2 regions of the Streptomyces sp. NBC_00654 genome follow, and region 1 is predicted to be linked to the other one. Evidence: riboswitches for the same ligand, from Rfam matches in the RefSeq annotation. Region 1 holds a riboswitch; the other holds the start of a gene.

Evidence for each region. Region 1 has a riboswitch for glycine ahead of gcvT (glycine cleavage system aminomethyltransferase GcvT). Riboswitches for the same ligand answer to the same signal wherever they lie in the genome.
Region 2: it holds a riboswitch for glycine, as region 1 does, so the genes downstream of both, gcvP (aminomethyl-transferring glycine dehydrogenase) here and gcvT (glycine cleavage system aminomethyltransferase GcvT) in region 1, are expected to answer to the same signal.

What each region holds. Positions count from the first base shown of each region.
Region 1 covers NZ_JAPEOB010000001.1:2,036,232-2,043,244, forward strand. The annotation lists gene glyA (serine hydroxymethyltransferase) at 1-946, opposite strand, end outside; gene gcvH (glycine cleavage system protein GcvH) at 965-1,342, opposite strand; gene gcvT (glycine cleavage system aminomethyltransferase GcvT) at 1,443-2,558, opposite strand; glycine riboswitch at 2,716-2,813, opposite strand; gene OHA98_RS08895 (AAA family ATPase) at 2,973-3,647, shown strand; gene OHA98_RS08900 (enhanced serine sensitivity protein SseB) at 3,882-4,652, shown strand; gene OHA98_RS08905 (enhanced serine sensitivity protein SseB C-terminal domain-containing protein) at 4,905-5,651, shown strand; gene OHA98_RS08910 (ABC transporter substrate-binding protein) at 5,869-7,013, shown strand, end outside.
Region 2 covers NZ_JAPEOB010000002.1:1,182,045-1,189,057, forward strand. The annotation lists gene OHA98_RS25550 (hypothetical protein) at 199-783, shown strand; gene OHA98_RS25555 (DUF5999 family protein) at 1,107-1,313, shown strand; gene gcvP (aminomethyl-transferring glycine dehydrogenase) at 1,396-4,281, opposite strand; glycine riboswitch at 4,481-4,578, opposite strand; gene OHA98_RS25565 (PRC-barrel domain-containing protein) at 4,711-5,082, shown strand; gene OHA98_RS25570 (DNA polymerase IV) at 5,004-6,488, opposite strand; gene OHA98_RS25575 (MerR family transcriptional regulator) at 6,601-7,013, opposite strand, start outside.

The sequences.
Region 1 (7,013 bases):
TGCCGCCGGACAGGACGGAGACGCCGGCCTCGGTGACGTCCGGCTGCACCAGACGCTCGGCGAGGATGCGGGCGCCGTCCAGGGTGCGCTGCTGGCGCTCCTTGAACTCCTCGGTCGCCGCGACCTTGAACGAGACCGCCTTGGCCGCGATCACGTGCTCCAGCGGGCCACCCTGCTGACCGGGGAAGACCGCCGAGTTGATCTTCTTGGCGAGCTCCTGCGTCGACAGGATGACGCCACCGCGCGGACCGCCGAGGGTCTTGTGCGTGGTGGTCGTGACGACATGGGCGTGCGGCACCGGGTTGGGGTGCAGACCCGCGGCCACCAGGCCCGCGAAGTGCGCCATGTCGACCATCAGGTACGCGCCGACCTCGTCCGCGATGCGGCGGAAGGCGGCGAAGTCGAGCTGGCGCGGGTAGGCGGACCAGCCCGCGACGATCAGCTTCGGCTTGGTCTCCTTGGCCAGGCGCTCGACCTCGGCCATGTCCACGGTGCCGGTGTCGTCGACGTGGTACGGGACCACGTTGTAGAGCTTGCCGGAGAAGTTGATCTTCATGCCGTGGGTCAGGTGACCGCCGTGGGCCAGGTTCAGGCCCATGATCGTGTCGCCCGGCTTCAGCAGCGCGAACATCGCGGCGGCGTTCGCCTGCGCACCGGAGTGCGGCTGGACGTTCGCGGCCTCGGCGCCGAACAGGGCCTTGATCCGGTCGATCGCGATCTGCTCGACCACGTCGACGTGCTCACAGCCGCCGTAGTAGCGGCGGCCGGGGTAGCCCTCGGCGTACTTGTTGGTGAGGACGGAGCCCTGGGCCTCCATGACGGCGACCGGAGCGAAGTTCTCCGAGGCGATCATTTCGAGGGTGGACTGCTGACGGTGGAGCTCGGCGTCGACGGCTGCGGCGACGTCCGGGTCCAGCTCGTGGAGGGAGGAGTTGAGAAGCGACATCAGGGGATCCCTAGGGTCTCAGTTGCCGGAGAACGCGGTGTATTCGTCGGCGGAGAGCAGGTCGTCCGGCTCCTCCGCCACCCGTACCTTGAACAGCCAGCCGCCCTCGAACGGAGCGGAGTTCACCAGCGACGGGTCGTCCACGACGTCCTGGTTCGCCGCGACGACCTCACCCGTGATGGGGGAGTACAGGTCGCTGACCGACTTGGTCGACTCCAGCTCGCCGCAGGTCTCGCCCGCGGTCACCGTGTCGCCGACGTCGGGGAGCTGCGCGTAGACGACGTCACCGAGCGCGTTGGCCGCGTACTCGGTGATACCGATCGTGGCGACACCGTCCTCGACGGCCGACAGCCACTCGTGCTCCTTGCTGTACCGCAGCTGCTGGGGGTTGCTCATGACCTGAATTCTCCTGTACGCGGGGGAGTGCTGATGAACGGTGGTCTTACGGTGTGAGACGCGATTACGTCACTTCCGGGGCGGTGCGATGCCCGGAATGTCACTTCTCGCGCTTGTAGAACGGCAGGGCGACGACCTCGTAGGGCTCGTGCGTGCCGCGGATGTCCACGCCGACGCCCTCGGTGCCGGGCGCGGCGAACGCCGCGTCCACGTACGCCATGGCGATCGGCCTGCCCAGGGTGGGCGACGGGGCGCCGGAGGTGACCTCGCCGATCACCTCGCCGCCCGCGACGACCTGGAATCCGGCGCGCGGGACCCGGCGGCCCTCGGCGATCAGGCCGACGAGCTTGCGGGGCGGGGCGGTCTCGGCGCGCGCGGCGGCGGCCACGAGGGCCTCGCGCCCGACGAAGTCGCCCTCCTTCTCGAACTTCACGACCCGGCCCAGGCCCGCGTCGAACGGGGTCAGCGCGGTCGTCAGCTCGTGCCCGTACAGCGGCATGCCCGCCTCCAGGCGGAGCGTGTCACGGCAGGAGAGCCCGCAGGGGATCAGGCCGTGCGCCGTACCGGCCTCGGTGAGCGCCCGCCACAGCTGCTCGGCGTGCTCGGGGGCCACGAACAGCTCGAAGCCGTCCTCGCCGGTGTAGCCGGTACGGGCGATCAGCGCGGGCACCCCGGCGACCGTGCCGGGCAGGCCCGCGTAGTACTTCAGCCCGTCCAGGTCGGCGTCCGTGACGGCCTTCATGATCGCGGGCGACTCCGGGCCCTGCACGGCGAGCAGCGCGTACGCGTCACGGTCGTCGCGCACCTCGGCGTCGAAACCGGCCACCCGGTCCCGCAGCGCGTCCAGCACGATCTGCGCGTTGCCCGCGTTGGCGACGACCATGTACTCGGTCTCGCCCAGCCGGTAGACGATCAGGTCGTCCAGGATGCCGCCGTCGCTCCCGACGATCATCGTGTAGCGGGCGCGGCCGGCGCCGACGGTGGCGATGTTGCCCACCAGCGCGTAGCTCAGGAAGGCGGCGGCCTGCGGCCCGGTGACCGTGATCTCACCCATGTGGGACAGGTCGAAGAGACCCGCCCGGGTGCGTACGGCGTTGTGCTCGTCGCGCTCGCTCGCGTACCGCAGCGGCATGTCCCAGCCGGCGAAGTCGGTCATGGTGGCGCCCAGCGAACGGTGCAGGGCGTCCAGGGCGGTGAGACGGGGGGCGTTGCTCATGGATTCGGCTCCAGGGCATGACGACAGAGGACGATCCCTCCCCATCTGTCATCGGAACCTGAGAGGTTCGCCGAAAGGCCCTGAAGGGGGTCAGCCCTCGCCGGGTTCGGCTTGCACCTTGGGTGGAGCCGCCGGGCGGCTCGCTTTTCAGATCTGCCTCATCCACGCGGTACGGGGCCTGAGAGATTCAAGGGAGGAACTTGCTCCTTCGGCGCCCGGTACACACAGTGACCGGAACTCTCCCGCGCGGATTCAAACGGCCGGTATGCAGTTGGCGGGGTCATCATCGCACGGCTTGCGGAAGAGTGGGGCGTCCGGTCTCCCACCCGACACGGGCCGCAGGCCCGGTTGTGCCGCATTACCTTTTCTTTACACTTCTTGGGCAGGTGTGGGTGACCCGACAGGGGGAGGGCGATGGACTTGCAGCGGTACGCGACGACCGCGGGGGTCGCGCACGGCGCGATGCCTGCGCAGCCGGGCGCACCCGCCCGGGAAATGCTGGGCACGCACGCGCCGGTGGTACGTGACCTCCGGGGGCGCGCCGGGCGCAGCCCGCACAGCCTGGACTTCGCGTCCGGCGATCTCGTGGTGGTCTCCGGGCTGCCCGGAAGCGGAAAGTCGACACTGATCCGGCGGGCCGTCACGGACCGCGCCATCGATTCCCAGAACACCCGGGACACCTGGGCCGGGGCCCTGCCCCGCTTACTCCCGTACGCCCTCTACCGCCCGCTGGTCCGGGTGGCCCACTACTACGGGCTGTGGCGGGCACTCCGCTCCGGCGAGTCCGTCGTGGTGCACGACTGCGGCACCCAGGCCTGGGTGCGCCGCTGGCTGGCCCGGGACGCCCGGCGGCGGGTCCGCACCCTCCACCTCGTCCTGCTCGACGTCACGCCCAAGGTGGCGCGGGAAGGGCAGCGCGAGCGCGGCCGGGGCGTCTCCGGGTACGCCTTCTCCCGGCACCGGCGCTCGGTCGGCCGGCTGCTGCACGACACGGAGCGGGGTCTGCTGCCCCCGGGATGCGCCTCGGCGGTGCTGCTGGACCGTGAGGCGGCGGGGGTGCTCGGCCGGATCTCGTTCGCGGACGAGTAGGGCTCGCGGGGCGTACGGGGCCGAGCGGGGCGTACGGGGGCCGAGCGGGGCGGGCGTCACGCGCGGGCCCCGTACGCAGGCGCACCGCCGGCGGGCTCACGGCCGGCGGGCGCCCGCCGGGCCGTCCGGCTGCCGGACGGCGGGCGGGCACGCCGTCGGACACGCCGCCGGGCAGTGGACCCGGGAGGCTAGGGTTTCCGCCGGAACGCAGGTCGAGAGAGGGACACAGGGGCAGTGGACATTCCGGTACCGGCACAGACATATCCGCACCAGGGATGGCCGGCCAATGAGCTCGAAGAGGTGCTCGCCGCCTCGATCGGAGTCCCGGAGGCGGGCGGCCGGCTCGTCGAGGTGCTCGGCCGCAGCGCGCTCTGGGTGCCGCTGCCCAACGGCGGCAGTCCCGAAAGCCCCGATCTCGACCTGCCGATGATGGAGATCGACGGCGTCGCCTACGTCCCCGTGTTCAGCTCCGAATCGCAGTTCCTCGGCTGCGTCGGCACCCAGATGTCCTTCACCGTGGCGCCCGCCCGGGACTTCGCCCGCGGACTGCCGCCGCAGGTCGGGATAGCCGTGAACCCGGGCGGCGCGGTCGGCGTGCCACTGCCGCCCCCCGCTGTCGCCGAGCTCTGCCGGGCCGGCCGCACGCCCCTGGACGGGCCCGCGAGCGGCGCCCGGGTCCGCCTGTTCGAGCCCGACTGGCAGGAGGAACCCGTCGACTTCCTCGCCGCGGTGGCCGGGGAGTTCCAGGAGAGCGGCGTGGTGAGCACCGCCCGCCGGACGCTCGCCAGCATCGAGGGCGGCGACCCCGTCCTTTTCATCGGCGTCGAGTTCGCCACCTGGGACGGCGCGGGACAGAGCGCCCCGATGGACGCGCTGGGCCGGGCGCTGGGCCGGGTCCAGGTGCCGTGGCCCGTCAACCTGGTCCTGCTCGATGTGGCCCAGGACCTCGTCGGCGACTGGATGCGGGAGAAGGTCCGGCCGTTCTACCGGCGTGAGGGGCACTGATCCACCGGTGTGAGGGGCTTTGACCGCACCGCCGGCGAGGGTGCCGGCCACACCCGGGGTCGGGGTCAACCGTCGTTGCCGGGTGGCGACGTCGATCCTTGGCGTCAAGTCGGTGTCAGCGGCGGCGCATAAGCTGGTTTGATGGCGGGGTCGCTCCCGTGTGCCCGGGAGCGGGGACGCGACACAGCGGATCGATGAGGGGCGGAACACAGGGTGAGTGCAGGCACTGCGGCGGCCGGGCAGGTCGAGCACATGCTGCGCCAGGTGACCCCCGGGCGCTACGACGCCTACGAGGCGCTGCTGGCGGCCCTCGCCGACGGCCGGATCTGGATGCTCCTCTGGCACGGCACGGCCGGTTCGCCCGACGCCCAGTACGGGAACATGGAGATCGACGGCCAGGGATACGCCCCGTGCGTGACCTCCGCCCAGGAGCTCTCCGCCAGCGGCTGGAACCGGGCCCACGAGCTCGTCACCGGCCGCGACATCGCCCGCGCCCTGTTCCCCGACCGCTGGGGAATCTGGCTCAACCCGCATGCCCCGGGCGGCGGCGTCGGTATTCCCTGGCTGGACCTGCGCCGTATCGCCACCGGCCTCGACCGGCTGCCCGCCGGACCCCTGCGGCTCTCCGAGCCCGCCGTCGACATCCCCCAGTTCTACGCGCTGCTCACGCAGAACGCCCACCGCACCCCGGCGGTCCGCTCGCTGCGCCGTGCCTGGGTGCATCCCGCCGTCGGTGTTCCGTACCTCGCGATCGGCCTCGATCTCTACGACACGGGCCGCGCCTCCGTCGACTCGGTGCGCGAGATGATGCGGCAGTCGATCGGCGCGGTCCCCGAGGGGCTGCCCGTCTCCACCGTCGCCATGTCCGACGAGTACGACCCGGTCGCGATGTGGCTGCGCGCCAACTCCCGCCCGTTCTACGACCGTGAGGCGCACGCCCAGGCCGGCCCGCCGCCCGCCGCCGTGCCCGGCTACGGGTACCCGCACCGGCCCCGCTGAACCGCGACGAGCGCGACGTTCGGTCACCGAGCGTCGAACACCCCTTGACGTCCGGCTTGTTGGCTTCCCGCGCGAGGATGTCCCGGAACTGGACGGTTTGTTTACTGTCCGGGTCTCGACTAGGTCTCACCGCTATCCGGACTGTTCTCTTGCGGCGGGCACCGTCTGTAGTGTGCGGCCATCAAACCTCACCACATGGCGAACCAGGGGTGGACCCATGCGAATATTCAAGTCCCGGGCTGTCCGGGCGATCACGACAGCGGTCGCTGTCGGTCTGATCGCCACGGGCTGTTCCAGCGAGCGGGACGAGGGCGGCTCCAAGGGGGGCGACAAGGACACCTTCGTCTTCGCCGGAGCTGGTGACCCCGGTTCCCTCGACCCGGCCCTCGCGAGCGACGGCGAGACGTTCCGCGTCACCCGTCAGGCCTTCGAGGCGCTCCTGGAGCACGAGCCCGGCGGCAGCAAGCTCGTCGGCGGTCTCGCCGAGAAGTGGGAGAGCGACAAGGCCGGCAAGGTCTGGACGTTCAACCTGCGCCAGAACGTGAAGTTCCACGACGGCGAGGCGTTCAACGCCGCCGCGGTCTGCGCGAACTACGACCACTGGTTCAACTGGAAGGGCACGTACCAGTCCAGCGCGGTCTCCTACTACTGGCAGACCATCATGGGCGGGTTCGCGAAGAACGAGGACGCCGAGGCGCCCAAGCCCAACTACAAGTCCTGCACCGCCAAGGACGAGAACACGGCCGTCATCGAGGTGAACGAGCCCTCGGCGAACCTGCCGGGCGGATTCTCCCTCCAGGCGCTCGCGATCCACTCGCCGAAGGCGATCAAGGAGTACGAGAAGCAGGACGCGACCGCCAAGGGCGACGCGATCACGTACCCCAAGTACAGCCAGGAGGCCGGCACGGTCGCCGGCACCGGCCCGTACAGGATCACGAAGTGGAACAAGGGGAACAAGGAAGTCTCCCTGCAGCGCTTCGACGACTACTGGGGCGCCAAGGCCAAGGTGAAGAACCTGGTCTTCCGCACCATCTCCACCGAGGAGACCCGCCGCCAGGCGCTCCAGGCGGGTGACATCGACGGCTACGACCTGGTCGCGCCGGCCGATGTGACCACGCTGGAGAAGGAGGGTTACGAGGTCCCGACCCGTGACGTCTTCAACATCTTCTACCTCGGCATGAGCCAGTCGGCGAACCCGGCGCTGAAGAAGCCCGAGGTCCGTCAGGCCATCACGCACGCCATCGACCGCGAGAACCTTGTCAAGACCCAGCTGCCCGAGGGCGGCAAGGTCGCGAGCCAGTTCATGCCCGACACGGTCGCCGGCTTCTCGGACAAGGTGAAGACGTACCCGTTCGACACCGC
Region 2 (7,013 bases), on a different contig from region 1:
AAGACCTGATGTCGCCTTGCGGTTCGCCCTCGCGCCAGCTAGCGGAAGTACCATGTGAACACTTTTCGTATAAACTCCGCCCACGAGGCAGAGAGTTGACGCAACCGGCCCGGTCCCGGCCCCTCTGGCCCCGCCCGCCGACAGCGCCGTCTGCACCCACCACGCATCACCGTGTCTCCAAGTGAGAGGCGACCCACTATGCCGCTGCATGTTCCTCCGGCTCCCGCGCCCGCACTGCGCAGCGTTCTCGCGGCACTCGGATCCCCCACCGCCGTCCGCGAAGCCCGCACTCCCGCGCTCCGGTCGGCCCAGGGCCCCCTGAGCCCCGAACTCCCGCTGCCCGTCCATGTACTGGACCGGATCGTGCCGAACGACCCCGCGCCCCGTACCCGTCTGGCCGCCTGGCGATTCCTGATCCGCAGCGAGGAGCGCGCCGTCGCGGCGGCGGACACCGTACTCACTCCGGACGGCTGGGCCTTCTCGCACTTCTTCGAGGGGCCCTACCTCGTCTCGACCGAGCTGGCCGTCAAGCAGGCGGAGGCGTCGGCCGCCCCCTGCCGGGCGCGGCTGCTGTCCATCCCGGAGCTCTACATGCTCACGCTGTGGCTGCACGGAGACACCGACGCCGATGCCGCCGCCTCGGTGCTCGCCCCCACCGATGTGCTGGTTCCCCTGGCGCCCGCCCCGCCGGGGATAGCCGCGCACCACCCGCGCCGCGTCGCCGATCTGCTCCCGGTGATGACCCTGCGTGTCACCCCGGGTCCGCTGCTCAGTTCCGCCTGATCCGGCCCGCCCCGCATGCCCCCGCGGCGCCCTGTTCCGCCCGTACCCGCACGGGACGGGCCGGGACACCGCGGGGGCTCATTCGTACCCGTCCGGACTAGCCCGGTCCGGCCACCCCGAACCACCCAAAGGGACAGTGCAGTTGCGCTGAACCGTCCGGCCGGGTGATGCGTCATGGGAGGAGTAGAAGCGCTGCGGCGAAATCCCTGCGGAATGACGCCCGCAGGGCAACACTGGGACCGGACCGACTGATACGGGGGCGGCAAATGAACACGTCATCCAGCCGCAGGACATTCGAATCGACGCAGCGAAAGAACCCATCCATGTGCCAGCACCAGCCACCCTGCCCGACCGCCGACTCCGCCGACCGGGAAGCCGCCCGCCTGACGGCACACCACCCGGAACAGGGCTGGAGCCTGCTGTGCAACGGCGTCCTGCTCTTCGAGGACACCGGCGAGCTGCTCCCGGACGGGCAGATCATCGCCCCGCACCGGCCGCTGGGCGCCGACCGGGTGGTGAAGGCCGCCTGATCCCGCACGTACGAAGGGGGCCGGCCCGGAGAGATCTCCGCACCGGCCCCGACGCATGTCCGCAACGCGCCTACACCTTCGGTCAGTTGTCGTACTCGTCCAGCGGCGGGCAGGAGCAGACCAGGTTGCGGTCGCCGAAGGCACCGTCGATCCGGCGCACCGGCGGCCAGTACTTGTCCGCGGCCGAGACTCCGGCCGGGAAGACGGCCTCTTCACGGCTGTAGGCGTGATCCCATGCGCCACCGAGCGCCGCCGCCGTGTGCGGGGCGTTGCTCAGCGGGTTGTCGTCCGCGCTCCACTCACCGGAGGCGACCTTCTCGATCTCGCCGCGGATGGCGATCATGGTGTCGCAGAAACGGTCGAGCTCGGCGAGGTTCTCGCTCTCGGTCGGCTCGATCATCAGCGTCCCGGCCACCGGGAACGACATGGTCGGCGAGTGGAAGCCGTAGTCGATCAGGCGCTTGGCGACATCGTCGATGCTCACTCCGGTCGCCTTGGAGATCGGCCGCAGATCCACGATGCACTCGTGCGCGACCAGTCCGGCCGGGCCGTTGTACAGGATCGGGAAGTGCGGCTCCAGGCGCTTGGCGATGTAGTTGGCCGCGAGCACGGCGACCTGCGTCGCGCGCTTCAGACCCTCGCCGCCCATCAGCCGGACGTACGCCCACGAGATCGGCAGGATGCCGGCCGAGCCCCACGGGGCGGCCGAGATCGGGCCCACACCGGTCTCCGGGCCCGCGGCGGGCTGGAGCGGGTGGTTGGGGAGGTAGGGCGCGAGGTGCGCCCGGACACCGACCGGGCCGACGCCGGGGCCGCCGCCGCCGTGCGGGATGCAGAAGGTCTTGTGCAGGTTCAGGTGCGAGACATCGCCGCCGAACTTGCCGGGCTTCGCGAGACCGACCAGCGCGTTGAGGTTGGCGCCGTCGACGTAGACCTGACCGCCCGCGTCGTGCACCTCGCCGCAGATGGCGGCGACATGCTCCTCGAACACACCGTGGGTCGAGGGGTACGTGATCATGAGCACGGCGAGCTCGTCGCGGTACTGCCCGATCTTGGCGCGCAGGTCCTCGATGTCGACCTCGCCGTCGTCGGCGGTCTTCACGACGACGACCTTCATGCCCGCCATGACGGCGCTCGCGGCGTTGGTGCCGTGGGCGGAGGACGGGATCAGACAGACGGTGCGCCCCTCGTCGCCGTTGGCCCGGTGGTACGCCCGGACGGCCAGCAGACCGGCGAACTCGCCCTGCGAACCCGCGTTCGGCTGGATCGACACGGCGTCGTAACCGGTGACCTCGGCGAGCCGCTCCTCCAGCTCACGGATGAGGGTGAGGAAGCCCTGCGCCTGCTCGGCGGGCGCGAAGGGGTGCAGCGCCCCGAACTCGGGCCAGGTGATCGACTCCATCTCGGCGGTCGCGTTCAGCTTCATGGTGCAGGAGCCGAGCGGGATCATGCCGCGGTCCAGCGCGTAGTCCCGGTCGGCGAGCTTGCGCAGGTAGCGCAGCATCGCGGTCTCGGAGCGGTGCTGGTGGAAGACCGGGTGCGCGAGGATCTCGTCGTCGCGCAGCAGCCCGTCGGGCAGCGTGTCGGCGGCCACCGCGTCCAGCGCCTCGACGTCGCCCTCGGCGCCGAAGGCCGCCCATACGGCGGCGACCTGGGTACGGGTCGTGGTCTCGTCGCAGGCCAGGGAGACCAGGTCGGCGTCGACGAGGCGCAGGTTGACCCCACGCTCACGGGCGCCCGCGACCACGGCGGCGGCCCCGCCGGGAACCCGCACGGTCAGCGTGTCGAAGAACGCACCGTGCACGACATCGGCTCCGCCCCGCCGCAGGCCCTCGGCCAGGATCGCGGCGTAGCGGTGGGTGCGCCGGGCGATCGTCCGCAGGCCCTCGGGGCCGTGGTAGACGGCGTACATCCCGGCCATGACGGCGAGCAGCACCTGGGCGGTGCAGATGTTGCTGGTGGCCTTCTCGCGGCGGATGTGCTGCTCGCGGGTCTGGAGGGCCAGGCGGTACGCCTTGTTGCCGTCGGCGTCGACGGAGACACCGACGAGCCGGCCGGGCAGGCTTCGGGCGAACTTCTCGCGCACGGCCATGAAGCCGGCGTGCGGTCCGCCGAAGCCCATCGGGACGCCGAAGCGCTGGGTGGTACCGACGGCGATGTCCGCGCCCAGCTCGCCGGGCGAGGTGAGCAGGGTCAGGGCGAGCAGGTCGGCGGCCACGGTGACGATCGCGCCGAGCTCGTGGGCCTGCCCGATGACGGGCTTGAGGTCCCGTACGGCTCCGGAGGCGCCCGGGTACTGGAGCAGCACACCGAAGACGCCGCGCTCGGCGAGATCTGCCGGGATGCCGTCGGTGAGGTCGGCGACGACGACCTCGACACCGGTCGGCTCCGCGCGGGTCTCGATCACCGCGACGGTCTGCGGCAGGGTGTCGGCGTCGACCAGGAAGACACCGTTCTTCACCTTGCCGACGCGGCGGGACAGGGCCATGGCCTCGGCGGCCGCGGTGCCCTCGTCGAGCAGGGAGGCGCCGGAGGTGGGCAGCCCGGTCAGCTCGGCGACCATCGTCTGGAAGTTGAGGAGCGCTTCGAGCCGCCCCTGGGAGATCTCCGGCTGGTACGGCGTGTAGGCCGTGTACCAGGCGGGGTTCTCCATGACGTTGCGCAGGATCACCGGCGGGGTGAACGTGCCGTAGTAGCCGAGCCCGATCATGGGCGCGAGCACCTGATTGCGGTCGGCGAGCGAACGCAGCTCGGCCAGCACCTCGGCCTCGGTACGGGCCGACGGAAGCTTCAGGGCTTCCGTGCTCTTGATCACGTCGGGCACCGCGGCGGCGGTGAGCTCGTCGAGCGAGCCGTAGCCGACCTGGGCGAGCATCTTCGCCTGGGCCTCACCATCGGGCCCTATGTGGCGCTGCTCGAACGGAATGCCCTGCTCCAGCTGGGAGAGCGGAGTGCGACGGGGGGTCATGATGGAGGCCTCCTGGTCTGTCACGACCTGCGAGGGGCACCGCGGCGTGGGTGCCCGAACGGCCTCCCCCTCTGTCATCTCAACCTGAGAGCTTCACCGGCCCGCCTCGCGGCGCACCGGCTTTCACCGTCGGTGAGGGTGGGATCCGTTCCGGCACATGCCCGCACGGAACGGAACCCGCCCTGCTTTCCAGAGTGACCTCGTCCGTGCGGTACGGGGGCCTGAGAGATTCCGGGGAGGATTTGCTCCTTCGGCGCCTCCGGATTCTGCACCGGAGGACTCTCCCGCACGGGGTCAGCAGCCATATGCCAGCCTACCAGCGGGGTTCGCTCCGGATTGCTCAAGTGGCCGACACCCGGGATCTGCACTTTTGTAGTGCTTGTGGAGTAGTCACCACCACCCAGGCAGTTGCGACCAGTGGGAGGCACCGTGCAGACCGACATCGATCCGCGCAGCCTGATCGGCCGCAAGGCATTCGACCGCAGGGGCACCAGGATCGGAACGGTGGACGAGGTCTATCTCGATGATGCGACGGGTGTCCCGGAGTGGGCGGCCGTACGCACCGGCCTCTTCAGCCGGGACGCTTTCGTCCCCCTCGAACCGAGCGAATTCGTCGAGGATTCGCTGCGGATCCCGTTCGACCGCGCGTTGATCAAGGACGCGCCGGACTTCGGGGTCGGCCGCCACCTCAGCCCGGAGCAGGAACTGCAGCTCTACCGCCATTACGGGCTGGACTCCGCGCCCCCGGGGGAGACCGGACCGGACCGGAACTTCGGCAGGCTGGCGGGCCAGGAGGAGTAGTCCACGGGGTCGCGCACCAGGGGCAGCGGGTCGGCCGGCCGCAGCTCCGGGTCGTCGGTACGGAACGTACGCACCCGGCCCGGTGCGCCGCCCGGCTCCTCGAAGCGGACCGTCACCCGGCCCACCCCGCTCCCCTGCACCCAGCCGTGGCCGTGCGTCCCGTGGCGCACGTCATGGCCGGCGGGCCAGCGCCGGGCGGCGAGGAGCTCGGCGCCCTCCCCCTCCGCTTCCCCCGCGGGGACGGTGTCCGGTGCTTCGCCGTCCCCCGCGGGGCCCGGCGGGACCTCCGGTCCGGCTTCGGCCCCCGCTTCCGCCTCGGCCGCGTGCCGGGCATCGGCCGCCTGGGCGAAGAGGTCCTCCTGGGTGTAGTCGGCGAGCCCCGTGACGCCCACTCCCAGCAGCCGTACGCCCCCGGTGGTGTCCACTGCCTCCAGGAGTCTCGCCGCGGCCTCCCGGACCACTGTGGGGTCGTCCGTGGGCCCTCTGAGGGTCTCGGAGCGGGTCAGGGTGGAGAAGTCGTACCGGCGCACCTTGAGGACCACCGTGCGCCCGGAACGCCCCGCGGCCCGCAGCCGCTCCACACACCGGTCCGCCAGCCGCTCCACCTCCGCACGCACCCGCACCCGGTCGTGCAGGTCGACATCGAAGGTGTCCTCGACCGATACGGACTTGGCGTCCCGCTCGGCCACGACGGGGCGATCGTCCAGACCCAGCGCCATCCGGTGCAGCGAGACACCGTGCGCCTTGCCCACCAGCCGTACGAGCTCCGCCTCCCCGGCCTCGGCCAGGTCATGGACGGTGGTCATCCCGGCCCGGCGGAGGTGGTCCCCCGTGGCGGGGCCGACGCCCGGCAGGGTCCGTACGGGCATGGGCGCCAGCAGCTCCCGTTCGCTGCCCGGCTCGATGAGCAGGAGCCCGTCCGGCTTGGCCTCCTCCGAGGCGATCTTGGCCAGCATCTTGGAGCCGGCGAGCCCCACGGATCCGCTGAGCCCGGTCACCGCGTGGATGGCTGCCCGCAGCTGCTCACCCATGGCGCGGGCCGACACCGAGTCGTCGGCTACGCCGCCCGCCTCCAGATCGACGAACGCCTCGTCCAGGCTGAGCGGCTCCACCAGCGGCGACAGCCTGCCGAGCAGCTCCATCACCTGGTCGCTCACCGTCCGGTACAGCGAGAAGCGCGGCACGAGATACGCGGCGTTCGGTGCCAGCCGCCGGGCCTGCGCCGTCGGCATCGCCGAGTGCACGCCCAGCCGCCGGGCCTCGTACGACGCGGTGGCGACCACTCCGCGCGGCCCCAGGCCGCCCACGACCACCGGCTTGCCGCGCAGACTCGGCTTGGACGCCTGCTCCGCCGAGGCGTAGAAGGCATCCATGTCCAGATGGAGGATGGTGGGCGCGGCTCTCACACATCCGATGCTGCCCTACGGCACTGACAACGCGACGGTACCGACAGCGCGACTGCCCGGCACCCCTCGGGGGCCGGGCAGTCGTCACGCTGTCGCCGATGGTGTCAGCCGGTCATCCGGCTCGGTTGCGCCGCCGCGCGAGTTCGTCGGTGGGATTGTTGCCGACCAGCGTCTCGCCGGTGTCGACCCGCTCTCCGTGCAGCTGGGACAGCGCCGCGTCCACATCCCGCCACACGACACCGACGGCGATCCCGAAGACCCCCTGCCCACCCTGGAGCAGCGCCACGACCTCGGCCGGCGAGGAACACTCGTAGACCGTCGCACCGTCGCTCATGAGCGTCATCCGCTCAAGGTCCTGGAACCCCCGGGCCCGCAGATGCTGGACCGTGGTGCGGATGTTCTGCAGGGCGACCCCGGTGTCCAGGAACCGCTTGACGATCTTGAGGAGAACCACGTCCCGGAAGCTGTAGAGACGCTGGGTGCCCGACCCGTAGGCCGGACGCACGCTCGGCTCCACCAGCCCCG